One region of the Collinsella sp. TF07-1 genome, then DNA from elsewhere that is predicted to be linked to it. Evidence: riboswitches for the same ligand, from Rfam matches in the RefSeq annotation. Region 1 holds a riboswitch; the other holds the start of a gene.

What was found. A riboswitch is a leader RNA that binds a small molecule or an ion and turns the genes downstream of it on or off. The one in region 1 is predicted to bind thiamine pyrophosphate.
Region 2: linked by a shared signal. The riboswitch ahead of thiM (hydroxyethylthiazole kinase) and the one ahead of thiC (phosphomethylpyrimidine synthase ThiC) in region 1 are both predicted to bind thiamine pyrophosphate.

What each region holds. Positions count from the first base shown of each region.
Region 1 is NZ_QSRV01000008.1:29,009-34,997, reverse strand. It holds gene DXC67_RS04645 (aminopeptidase) at 1-828, shown strand, start outside; gene DXC67_RS04640 (YaaA family protein) at 932-1,741, shown strand; gene DXC67_RS04635 (hypothetical protein) at 1,782-2,297, opposite strand; TPP riboswitch at 2,360-2,476, shown strand; gene thiC (phosphomethylpyrimidine synthase ThiC) at 2,468-3,802, shown strand; gene thiD (bifunctional hydroxymethylpyrimidine kinase/phosphomethylpyrimidine kinase) at 3,981-4,811, shown strand; gene DXC67_RS04620 (SGNH/GDSL hydrolase family protein) at 5,152-5,811, opposite strand; gene DXC67_RS04615 (TIGR02452 family protein) at 5,887-5,989, opposite strand, start outside.
Region 2 is NZ_QSRV01000001.1:17,621-23,609, reverse strand. It holds gene DXC67_RS00105 (EAL domain-containing protein) at 1-847, opposite strand, end outside; gene DXC67_RS00100 (patatin family protein) at 1,177-2,046, shown strand; gene DXC67_RS00095 (thiamine phosphate synthase) at 2,270-2,965, opposite strand; gene DXC67_RS00090 (thiamine-binding protein) at 2,962-3,303, opposite strand; gene thiM (hydroxyethylthiazole kinase) at 3,307-4,146, opposite strand; TPP riboswitch at 4,198-4,308, opposite strand; gene DXC67_RS00080 (HAD-IIB family hydrolase) at 4,370-5,278, shown strand; gene DXC67_RS00075 (LysR family transcriptional regulator) at 5,289-5,989, shown strand, end outside.

The sequences.
Region 1 (5,989 bases):
GAGATCCTCGACGTGATCGTGGGCGGCCGCCCCGTCAAGTTTGACGAGGACGACAAGGACGCTCCCAAGGAGCCCGTCAAGCAGATGTTCCTGGATATCCTCAAGGAGCAGTACGACGTCGAGGAGGAGGACTTCCTCTCCGCCGAGATCGAGGTCGTGCCCTCCGGCCCCGCCCGTGACATGGGCCTCGACCGCTCCATGATCTTGGGCTATGGCCACGACGACCGTGTCTGCGCCTATCCGTCCATGCTCGCCCAGATCAACGTCGCCAACGTGGAGCGCACGAGCATCACACTCATCGTCGACAAGGAGGAGATCGGTTCCGTGGGTGCCACCGGCATGACGAGCCGCTTCTTCGAGAACACCGTCGCCGAGATCATGACGCTCGCCGGCGAGGATAGCCCGCTGGCCCTGCGCCGCGCGCTCGCCCGCAGCCGCATGCTCTCCTCTGACGTGTCCGCCGGCTTCGACCCGGGCTACGCCGGCAAGTTCGAAACCAAGAACGCAGCCTTTATGGGTCGCGGCCTGTGCTTTAACAAGTACACGGGCAGCCGCGGCAAGGGCGGCTCTAACGACGCCGACGCCGAGTATGTGGCCCTCATCCGCGACATCATGGACGAGGCCGGCGTGGACTTCCAGACCTGCGAGCTCGGTCGCGTCAACGCGGGCGGCGGCGGCACCATCGCATACATCATGGCTAAGTACGGCATGAACGTCATCGACTCTGGCGTTGCCGTCCTGTCCATGCACGCCCTGTGGGAGGTCGCCAACAAGGCCGATATCTACGAGGCCTATCGCGGCTACAAGGCCTTCATCGAGCGCGCGTAACCAACCCTTCATCAGTTGCGGTGAAATACAGACTAACCTGGCCCATAAACGGCCAAAACAGACCGTATTCCACCGCAACTTCCTTTTTGGCAGAGGAGAGTCCATGCTGCAGGTCGTCATTTCGCCCGCCAAGCAGATGCGCGCGGCCCAAGATGCTTTTGAAGTCCTGGGCATCCCACCCTTTGCGCGCGAGACGGCTCGCCTCCACCGCGCACTGCTAGATATCGAGCGGAATGAAGGCAGCGGCGGCCTGCAGGCGCTATGGAACGTGAGTGACAAACTGCTGGGGCCTTGCCTCAACACCCTGCATGAGTTCGGGCCCATCCTGAAAAACGGCGATCTCGACAATCCCGCACTCGCCTGTCACCTCTCCCCTGCCGTCATGTCCTACCACGGCATTCAATACCAGAGCATGGCGCCCGAGGTGATGGATTCCGCGCAGCTCGCATGGCTGCAAAGCCACCTGTGGATCCTCTCTGGCCTCTACGGGTGCGTTCGCCCCTTTCATGCCGTCGAACCATATCGGCTGGAAATGGGCGCGAAGCTCGCCGTTGACGATGCCCCAGACCTCTACGCGTTTTGGAGCGACAAGCTCGCGCGGGCTATCGCCCCGGCAGGCTCAAACACCACGATCGTCAACCTCGCCAGCGTAGAGTACGCCAAAGCCGTTCTGCCCCATCTCGCGGGCGACGCCACGGTCGTCACGTGCCTCTTTGGCGAAGGCATCCGCAACGGCAAGCCCATCCAGCGCTCGACCGCCAGCAAAAAGGCACGTGGTTCCATGGTGCGCTGGATGGCAGAAAACAAGCTCGAGGATGTAAGCGGGCTCACCGCGTTTGACGTTGGTTATCGTCACTTTCCCGAGCTTTCAAATAAGAACACTTTGGTCTTCCTGAACGAACAGACCTTGTAGGACCACCGCTACTTTTGAATGTGCTGCCCAGGCACGGCGTCTATTCCGCCAAGCCGTCGGCTTTGGCAACTTCGTTTGTCGAGCCGTCCTGATAGGTAATCTTGACATGCTCCACCTCGGACACCGCAACACCCGTCGGGGGCTCCAAGCGCCATTCCGTCAGCGCGATATCCATAGTCGTAGGCACGTCACCCTGATTCTTGAGCTTCACCGTCAGCGTTTTGAGCGCCGCATCATACGTCACGCGTTCGATTTCCTCACCAGGAATAGACCCACCGCTCAGCTGAAGCTGGACAAATCCATCGCGCGAATACCAATAGTCGCCCGGCGCGGCAACGGTATTGCCGCCCGTAACCTTCACTGTCATGATCGGCAGGGCATCGTCGGCCTCGAACTCCCATGCAGCGCCGCCGTGACCGCCAAACGTCCAGATACAAAAGGCAATCACCAGCACGGCAAGCACCGCAAAACCAATCGCGACAAGGCCATGGTGCGCACGGCTTTCCTCGGCCGATACATCCCATTGCGTCTCTCGATATAGATGCTTGTCTTCCATGTTCGCCTCCCCACAGGCACGCTCGTTAGGCCAATCGTACCCATTCGAGCTATACTTGAGCCCATGACATAACGGGGAGCTTGCAGGACAGGACGGCAGGCTGAGACTGGGCGCGCCCGCCCTGACCCGCAAACCTGATATGGGTAATGCCAACGAAGGGAGCCGTGCCAATGAGCACACAGACCGAGCCCAAGCTCGTCACGCAAATCGACTTCGCCCGCGCCGGGCAGATCACGCCGCAGATGAAGGAAGTCGCCGAGCGCGAGCATCGCGACCCCGAGTACATCCGCGAGCGCGTGGCCGACGGCCGCATCGCCATTCCCGCCAACATCGTGCACATCAAAAAAGGCATGCGCGCCTTTGGTGTCGGCGAGGGCCTGTCTACTAAGGTCAACGTCAACCTGGGCATCTCGGGCGATAAAGCCGATGCCGCCGAGGAATGGAAGAAGGTCAAGATCGCCGAGGACTTTGGCGCCGACGCCATCATGGACCTTTCCAACTCGGGCAAGACGCGCCAGTTCCGCCAGCAGCTCATCGACGAGACGCCGCTCATGGTGGGCACCGTCCCCATGTACGACGCCATCGGCTACATGGAAAAGCCGCTGGTCAAGCTTACCAAGGATGACCTGTTCGAGGTCGTGCGCGCGCACGCCGAGGACGGTGTGGACTTTATGACCATCCACTGCGGCATCAACAAGTCGGTCACCAAGACCTTTAAGGAGACCGGCCGCTTGATGAACATCGTGAGCCGCGGCGGCTCGCTGCTGTTTGGCTGGATGGAGGTCACCGGCAACGAAAACCCCTTCTACGAGTACTTTGACGAGCTGCTCGAGATCTGCCACGAGTACGACGTGACGATTTCGCTCGGCGACTCCTGCCGCCCGGGCTGCCTCTACGACTCCAACGACGCCACCGAGACCGCTGAGATGATCGAGCTGGGCAAGCTGTGCAAGCGCGCTTGGGCTGCCGGCGTCCAGGTCATGGTCGAGGGTCCGGGTCACATGGCGCTCGACGAGATCGCCGCCAACATGAAACTGCAGAAGCGCCTGTGCCACAATGCCCCGTTCTATGTGCTCGGGCCGCTGGTGACCGATATCGGCGTGGGTTACGACCACATCACCGCTGCCATCGGCGGCGCCATCTCCGCCAGCTCCGGTGCCGACTTCCTGTGCTACGTGACGCCGGCCGAGCACCTGTGCCTGCCCAACGCCCAGGACGTGCTCGATGGTCTCATGGCCACTAAGATTGCCGCGCACGCCGCCGATATCGCCAAGAAGGTGCCGCACGCCCGCGACATGGACGACAAGATGGGCCAGGCACGCCGCAAGCTCGACTGGGATGCCATGTGGAAGTGCGCGCTCGATCCGGTCACCGGCAAGAAACGCTACGAAGAATCCCCCGCCGCCACCGAGGGCACCTGCACCATGTGCGGCAAGATGTGCGCCGTCCGCACCGTTAACAAGGTGTTCGAAGGCACGACGATCGACCTCGGCATGGAGGACTAACTCGTCACCGGAGCCACAATCGGTAACATGGTGTTCGTCAATTGTTGACGTGTGAACATTTGCTTACATTTGCGTAAAGATTGCATCGCCCGCCCGGGTTCGACATAGAGTCGGCCCGGGCATCTTTATAATGCTGGCTTAAAGACCCATTTGATTCCGACCGAACAAGGGAGCAAACATGGATCGCAGTAAGGTACCTGCCGTCCTGTCCATCGCAGGATCCGATTCCAGCGGTGGCGCCGGCATTCAGGCCGACATCAAGACCATCACGGCGCACCGCCTGTATGCCGAGACGGCCATCACCGCCATCACCGCACAAAACACGCTCGGTGTCACCGCCGTGCAGAATATCTCGCCAGATATCGTAGCCGCGCAAATTGACGCCGTATTTGACGATATCCGCCCCAGCGCCGTCAAGATCGGCATGGTTTCCTCTGCCGAGATTATCGAGGTTATCGCCGACCGCCTGAGCGCCTGGAACGCGACAAACGTGGTCGTCGACCCCGTCATGGTAGCCACCTCGGGCGCACGGCTGATTGCCGAGGATGCCTCCGAGGCACTCACCCGCCGCCTGTTCCCGTTGGCAACGGTCATCACGCCCAACATTCCCGAGGCCATGACGCTGCTCGACTACGAGGTCGATTCCGAGCGCACGCAACAAAATGCCGCTATGCTCCTCACCCGCCGCTTTGGCTGCGCAGCCTTGGTTAAGGGCGGTCATTTTGTCAACGAGGCCAACGACGTACTGGCCGAGCCTGCGCCCCTCGATGACGAGGGCAACCACCTGGGCGATCCGCTCACTACGTGGTTTCGCCACAAGCGCATTGAGACCAGCAACACGCACAGCACCGGCTGTACGCTCTCATCCGCCATCGCTTGCGCGCTGGCCCAGGGCATGGAACTTGCCGACGCCATCAACGCCGGCAAGGCCTACCTGACCGGCGCTCTCGCCGCTGGCTTTGACATGGGCAAAGGTTCCGGCCCCGTCAACCACATGTGGCAGTATTAAGATTCGCAGCCCATAACCACCGCAAAGGAGACAGGCACCTTTGTGGTGGTTCCCACAAACATCTCGATCTGTAACAGTTAGAGCCCATTTTTCGGCCCACCTGTTACAGATCGAGACATTCAAATTCCGCTGAGACGATAATCTCAATCTGTAACAGTAACTCGGCAAAATCGACCCTAGATGTTACAGATCGAGACAAACGACCGATATCGACCTAAATGATCTCAATCTGTAACATCTAGCCCGTTTTCGGCCTTACAACTGTTACAGATCAAGACAAACAAACGATCCAAAACCACCACAAAGGGGACAGGCACCTTTGTGGTGGATTGGGGTCGCGTTACTCACCGAGCATCTCTTGGAGCTTGGCTGCCACGGCATGTCCCAAGCTCTCGTGGCTTTCGGGCATCATATGCAGGTAGTCGATATCGCCCGGCTCGGCAAACTCGGCGGCATTCAAAAAGTCGCAGCCAAACTGCTCGGCCACGTGCGCGTAGTACTCGCCAAAATGCTCCGAGGCCTCGGCGGAGCGCTCGTCAAAGTCGGTCATATACACATCGGCGATTTGCGGCTTGATCTTGATAGGAGCCATCAACAGAATGCGCGGACAAGGCGCAGCGTTGGTCCACGGAAACGCGCGGACGGCGCGAATCAGCGCCATAGCGCCACGAGCGATATCGGAAGCTGTCACGTTAAAGACCGTCTTACAGTCGTTGGTGCCCAGCATGATCACGATGGCGTCCAGCGGCTTATGGGCCTCGAGCAGCATCGGAAGCGCGCGAATGCCGTTGAGGTTAGTGTCCAGATGGCACATATCGTCGCGCACCGTCGTGCGGCCGTTGAGCCCCTCCTCAATCACATGCCAGCCCTCGCCCAGGTCACGCTGCGCCACGCCGCACCAGCGCACATCCTGCGCATAGCGCACCGCGGTGCCATCGCGCATACCAGCCGGATCGTAGCCATAGGTGTTGCTGTCACCAAAGCACAGAACGTTTTTCATCGTAAGCTCCCCACTCAATAAAAAGCCGACGGGAGCAGCCCCCGTCGGCTCGGCATGTCGCATCACGCGCACAGTTTACAAGTATTTGCGCCAGTCGTCGTCATCCTCATCGTCCTCGGCAGCGGCCTGAGCCTGCTCGGCGGCACGGGCGGCCGCAGCGCGGGCGGCAACCTGGGCA
Region 2 (5,989 bases), on a different contig from region 1:
CGGCATTGCGCACGCGGTACTGCATGACGTGACGATGTTTGGAGCCGTCATAGATTTGGTCGATGTCGTTGGTATAGGCCTCAAGGTCATCGGGATGGACACGCGTTTTCCAATAATCGTGACAGTTGTCTATATGCTCCGAAGGAAGACCAAGATCGCGCAAGGCGCCTTGTGACCAAAGGGTTCGATGTTTGTCCAAGTTCTCGATAAAGAAATAGCGGCCTTCGTTGAGCATCGAAAGGGCGTCGAAAATTCGATCGCTTATTTCGAAGTCGTCGGTGTGGGCTTGTGCGATATTGCGTCGATCAAGGTGCACGGCATGACGTAGCTTGTAGTCGTACATGCGATGGTCGGCATCGTTCGTCAAGCGATTGGGGGCTTCGCCCAGGGCGGGGTCGGCGTGTGCCACTCCGTAGCTAAACGAGTGAGGCATCTCGGCATCGTTGTTTTTGAGCAGGACCGTTCGGCAGCGTTCCAGACGTTCGGCGAGGTCGTCCTCGGTTGCAATCGTAGACAGGATGGCAAACTCGTCGCCTCCCAGACGAAACGCCGCTTCGTCCACCTCCATATACAGCTTGAGATAGAGGCTTACCTGCAAAATATAGCGGTTGCCCTCGTCATGGCCAAAGACGTCGTTGCAGTGCTTGAGATTGTCGATATCGATGTACGCCATGGTAACGGGGGTGTCCTGCTCCCAGAGCTCCTCGAGGGAACGGGCAAAGCCGCCGCGGTTGCCAAGCCCGGTAAGCTGGTCGGTAAAGGCGGTCCTGACCAGATCCTCCTGACGCTTGAGAAGGTCGCGGACGGTCTTTTCGAGCGTTTCAGTGTAATTGCTGGGGGTATCCATGCTGTAGGCGGCTTTCTGGGGTCGGGGCGGATTGCGTCGGGCGAGCTCGTTGTGCACACGCGTTGTTGCTCAACGCCTCGCGTGTTTCCAAGCCCCCGCCTTGCTGCGTCGTTGGGTTTATTTGTCGGCTGACGTTCGTTGCTGATAACTACTGAGTAGTATAAACAAGTGTATGGAATTATGCAGGGGTGCCCATGTTGCGGGCGGCCATTATTCGCCATTATTCGCCAAACGGTAACGCGACGATGTTCGATGAAAATGCGACTGAGGCGATATATGTTGACGGGTATACTTGTTTCGTTTTAAAACGCAGGAACGGAGATGGTCGCATGGCACAGCCAGATACGACGCCCACGGTGGGGCTTGCGCTCGAGGGAGGCGGCTACCGCGGTATGTATACGGCGGGCGTGCTCGACGTATGGATGGAGTGCGGCCTGACCTGTGACCATATGGTGGGCGTCTCGGCGGGCGCGGCGTTTGGCTACAACTTTAAATCGCGCCAGATCGGCCGTGCCATTCGCTACAACAAGGCCTATTGCGCCGACAAGCGCTATGCGAGCGTGACGAGCTGGCTGCGAACCGGCGACATGTTCAATGCCGAGTTTGCCTATCACGAGGTTCCCATCGAGCGCGATCCCATCGACCTGGAGGCTTATCGTGCCTGCCCCATGCGGTTTACCTGCGTGTGCACCGATCTTAAGACGGGGCGGGCCGTCTACCATGACCTGCCTTACGGTGATGAGCATGATATCGAGTGGATCCGGGCGTCGTCGGCGATTCCCGTGGCAACACGACCCGTTGCCATTGAGGGGCACAAGTACCTGGATGGCGGCGTTGCCGATTCCATTCCCAGCGCATGGCTGTTTGCGCAGGGCTATGACCGCAACGTGGTGGTGCTGACGCAGCCGGCGGGCTTTGTAAAGCAGCCCAATAGCGTGATGCCTATGCTGCGTCGCGTGTATCGTCACTATCCGGAGTTTGTTGCGGCGCTTGAGCACCGGCACGAGGTATATAACGCCACGCTCGACGACCTGGCGCGTCGCGAGGCCGCTGGCGAGATCTTTGTGGTGCGGCCGAGCGAATCGGTGAAGGTGCCGTCGCTGTGCCGCGAGCCCGAGGAACTCGAACGCATCTATCAGATCGGCCGTCGCGATGCGGAGGCGACGCTGCCCGCGCTGGAAGCGTATCTGGCGGGGTAAGGGCTGCTACGGAAAGCGCATTCCGGAATATGCGCTCAGACTGGGATGCGGTTTCCGCGAGGGGGCGGTCGCGGAAACCGCATCCCAAAATTTGCGCTTGGAATGGGATGCGTTTTCCGCTGGCCCTCTATATGGAAAGCGCATCCCAGAATGGACGTCCAAACTGGGATGCGCTTTCCGCTGTCGAAGGTATGAGGCTGCGGAGCAGCTGCTCGGCATAGGCCTATGCCTGCTGCCAGGTGTCGACAAGGTCCTTGGCTGCGGCATGGGGGTCGTCGGCGCTGCAGACGGCGCTTACCACAAAGAAGCCGTCGACGCCGGTGGCCTTAAGCTGCGGCAAGTCGGCCGTCTTAACGCCGCCGCCCACCACGATGGGCACGGGGCTTGCCGCGTGGAGTGCGGCAAGGTCCTCAAAGCTCTTGGTGATGATAGAGCCGTCGGCCGCGCGTCCGCAGTCGCGCTTGGTCTCGGTCTCGTGGAGCGGGCCGATGCCCAGGTAGTCGACCAGGCTCATGTCGGCGGTCTTGACGTACTCGAGCATCTCCTCGCAACGGGCCGAAAGGCCCACAATGGCATCGGGGCCCAGCAGCTTGCGGCAGACCTCGACGGGAATGTCGCTCTGGCCTACGTGCACGCCATCGACGGCAATGCCCTGCTCGCGCGCGGCAAGCACACAGTCCAGACGGTCATCGATTAACAGGGCGACCTGACCGGTCTTGCCGGCCTGTGCGATTGCCTGCGCGGCGTCGTCGGTCAGCGCAATGATCTCGCGGGCGCTTGCCACCTTGGAGCGCACCTGGATGCAGGTAAAGCCGGCGTCGAGTGCCTGGGCCACCACATCGCCCACGGGGCGTCCGAGGGTGTTTTCGGGGCCGAGTACCAGATAGGCCGAGATATCAAGGTTGTCGCGGATGCTCATCGTGCTTCCTCCTGCTTTTTGATCTGTGCTTCCATGCGCTCGAGTTTGCCGGTCATGGTGTCGGTAAATCCGGGTCGAATATCGGCTTTGAGCACGACTTCGGTGCGGATGCCCTTGCTCGCCAACACAAAGGTCGCGTCGCGCACGACCTGCATGACCTCGTCCCAGTCGCCCTCGATCTCGGTGAACATCGAGGTGGTGCGGTTGGGAAGGCCGCTCTCGCGAATGACACGCACGACCTCGGCGACCTCGGCGGACAGCTCATCGCCGGTACCGCATGGGGCGATGGCCACGGCGACGAGTGTGTTCATGCCGGCATCGGTTGCGGGCTCGGACATGGCTTATGCCTCCTCGAGCTCGAGTCGGTTATCGGCAATGTCCTGGGCGGTCGCGCGGTAGAGCTCGTCGATAAAGGCGACCTTAAAGCTTGCCGGGGCATCGGCGACGGCGGCGGCACGCGTGCCGGCAACGTTGTAGACGGCGGCACCGCAGACGGCTGCCGTAAACGGATCGGCGGCGCAGGCATACACGGCCAGCACGCCGCCCTGCGAGCAGCCGCAACCGGTGATCTTGGACATGAGCGGGCTGCCGCCGTGGGACTTGGCCACGGTTGTGCCGTCGGTAATCAGGTCGACTTCGCCCGAGACCACAACGGCGCCGCCGGTGTAGCGGGCGAGCGCCACGGCGGCATCGCGGGCAGCGTCTACCGTGTCGGTGGTATCGACACCGCGCACGCGGCTCAGATCGGCCGCCTCACCCTCAAGACCCCACAGGCCGGCGAGCGCGATGATCTCGGAGGCGTTGCCGCGCACGATGGCGGGCTTGTACTGCTTGAGTTCGTTTACCAACTGGGTGCGCAGGCTACCGATGCCCAGGCCAACCGGATCGAGCACCCAGGGCTTGCCGGCGTCGTGTGCCGCCTTGGCCGCGCGGGGAATCGTCTGCTCGTAGATGGGGAAGAGCGTACCCATATTGAGATAGATGGCGCCGCCGCCGGCAACGAGTGCCTCGCCCTCGTCGGGCAGATAGACCATGGCGGCCGATCCGCCCACGGCGAGCTGTGCGTTGGCGACAAAGTCAATCGTCACCGTGTTGGTGATGGAGCCTGCCATCGGATTGGTGGCGTGAATCTCCTCCACGGCCTTGATCACGTTTTGCTTAAGCTGTTCCGAATCGATCACTGCACATGCCTCCTTGGCATAGAAAAGGGGCGCTGTGCATAGACAGCGCCCCTAAAAAGGCGGCATGCTCCCTACGCCAGCATTAACTGACAGGTTCAAAGGATTGGGCCCCATGCCCTCTCAGCCTTGTGGTTTGCACCGCCGGCACTCCCGCATCGAATCTGTTGTTCCCTATACTAGCGCATCGGTACAATGGTTACGATGAAAACGACTGGGGGACCCTATGATCAAACTTGTGCTGACCGATATGGACGATACGCTGATTCCGGCCGGGCATGACGGCGCCAGCGACTATGCCATCGAGGGCATTCATGCCATGCAGGCGGCGGGTCTGCACTTTGGTCCGGTTTCGGGTCGTCAGCCGTCTGCGATGGGCTGGATGTTTAAAAATCGTTCCGAGTGCTATTCGACCGGCGCATTCTGTAACGGCCAGGTCATGTTTGTCGACGGCGAGGCGGTCGCCTCGCGTGCGACCGATAGCGACGCACTAATGCGTTTAGCCGCCTATCTGGAAGAAGAAACCGACGATACCTATCTGAAGGTCTACAGCTTAGGTGATGACTTTTGGGATAACGATGCCTATTGCGTGACACGTGATGCCGAGCGTGTGCGTCGCGCTATGGAATCGGGCGGCAATGCGTGGCTCAAGGGCGAAGAGGCCCCGTGCCGCCCTGTCGTCGATGATGCGCCGGTGTTCAAGGCGAATATCTGGAGCGCCCGTTCGCGTGAGGAGCTCGCGGAGCTACGCGAGCGCGTTGCCGCCGAGGTGCCGGAGCTCTCGCTTGTGTTTCCCAACAACCGTGTGCGCCTGTTCGACATCCTTCCGGCTGGTTGGGACAAGGGCTGCGCTGCGCTGGAGCTGGCGCGCGCTTTGGGCCTAACGCCCGACGAGGTGGCCGTATTTGGCGATTCCGATAACGACCTGCCCATGATCGATGCCGTTCCCAACTCCGTTGCGGTCGCCAATGCCAACGAGGCCGTCACGGCTGCCGCACGCTGGCATATCGGCGCTGCGGCAGACGATGCGGTTGCCGCAGCGCTGCATCAGATTGCCGCCTGCGCCGCGACGGGGGAGATGCCGTCGTTTATGCGTCAGATGAGCACGACGGGTTTCGACGTCACGAACGTCTAGGGAGAAGGCTATGAAGCTTCAACAGCTCAGGTATGTCGTCAAAGTTGCCGAATGTGGCAGCATCACCGAGGCCTCGCGCCGGCTCTTTGTGTCGCAGCCTTCGATTACCGCGTCGATCCGCGATCTCGAAAACGAGATGGGTGTGCACATCTTTGAGCGCACCAACAAGGGTGTCATTGTGTCCGAGGAGGGCGAGACCTTCTTGGGCTACGCGCGCCAGGTGCTCGACCAGGCGGATCTGCTCGAAGGCAAGTACAAGGGCGCGTCCGAGCAGGTGCCGCACTTTAGTGTGAGCTGCCAGCATTATTCCTTTGCCGTCAACGCGTTTGTCGACGTGATCCGCGAGTTCGATGCCGCGCGCTACGACTTTACCCTGCGCGAGGAGCAAACCCACGAGATTATCGAGGACGTCGCGCACATGAAAAGCGAGCTGGGCATCCTATATCTGTCCGAGCACAACCGCGAGGTCATCGAGCGCATGCTGGTGGCCAACGAGCTCGTGTTCGAAGGGCTCTTCTGCGCCACGCCGCATGTCTTCGTCTGCGCCGACCATCCGTTGGCGGACCGCTCCAGCGTGACGCTAGAGGATCTGGAAGACTACCCGTTCCTGTCCTATGAGCAGGGCAGCTATAACTCGTTTTATTATTCTGAGGAGCTGACCTCGACCTTTGAGCGTCGCAAGAATATCCGCGTGCGCGACCGTGCGACGCT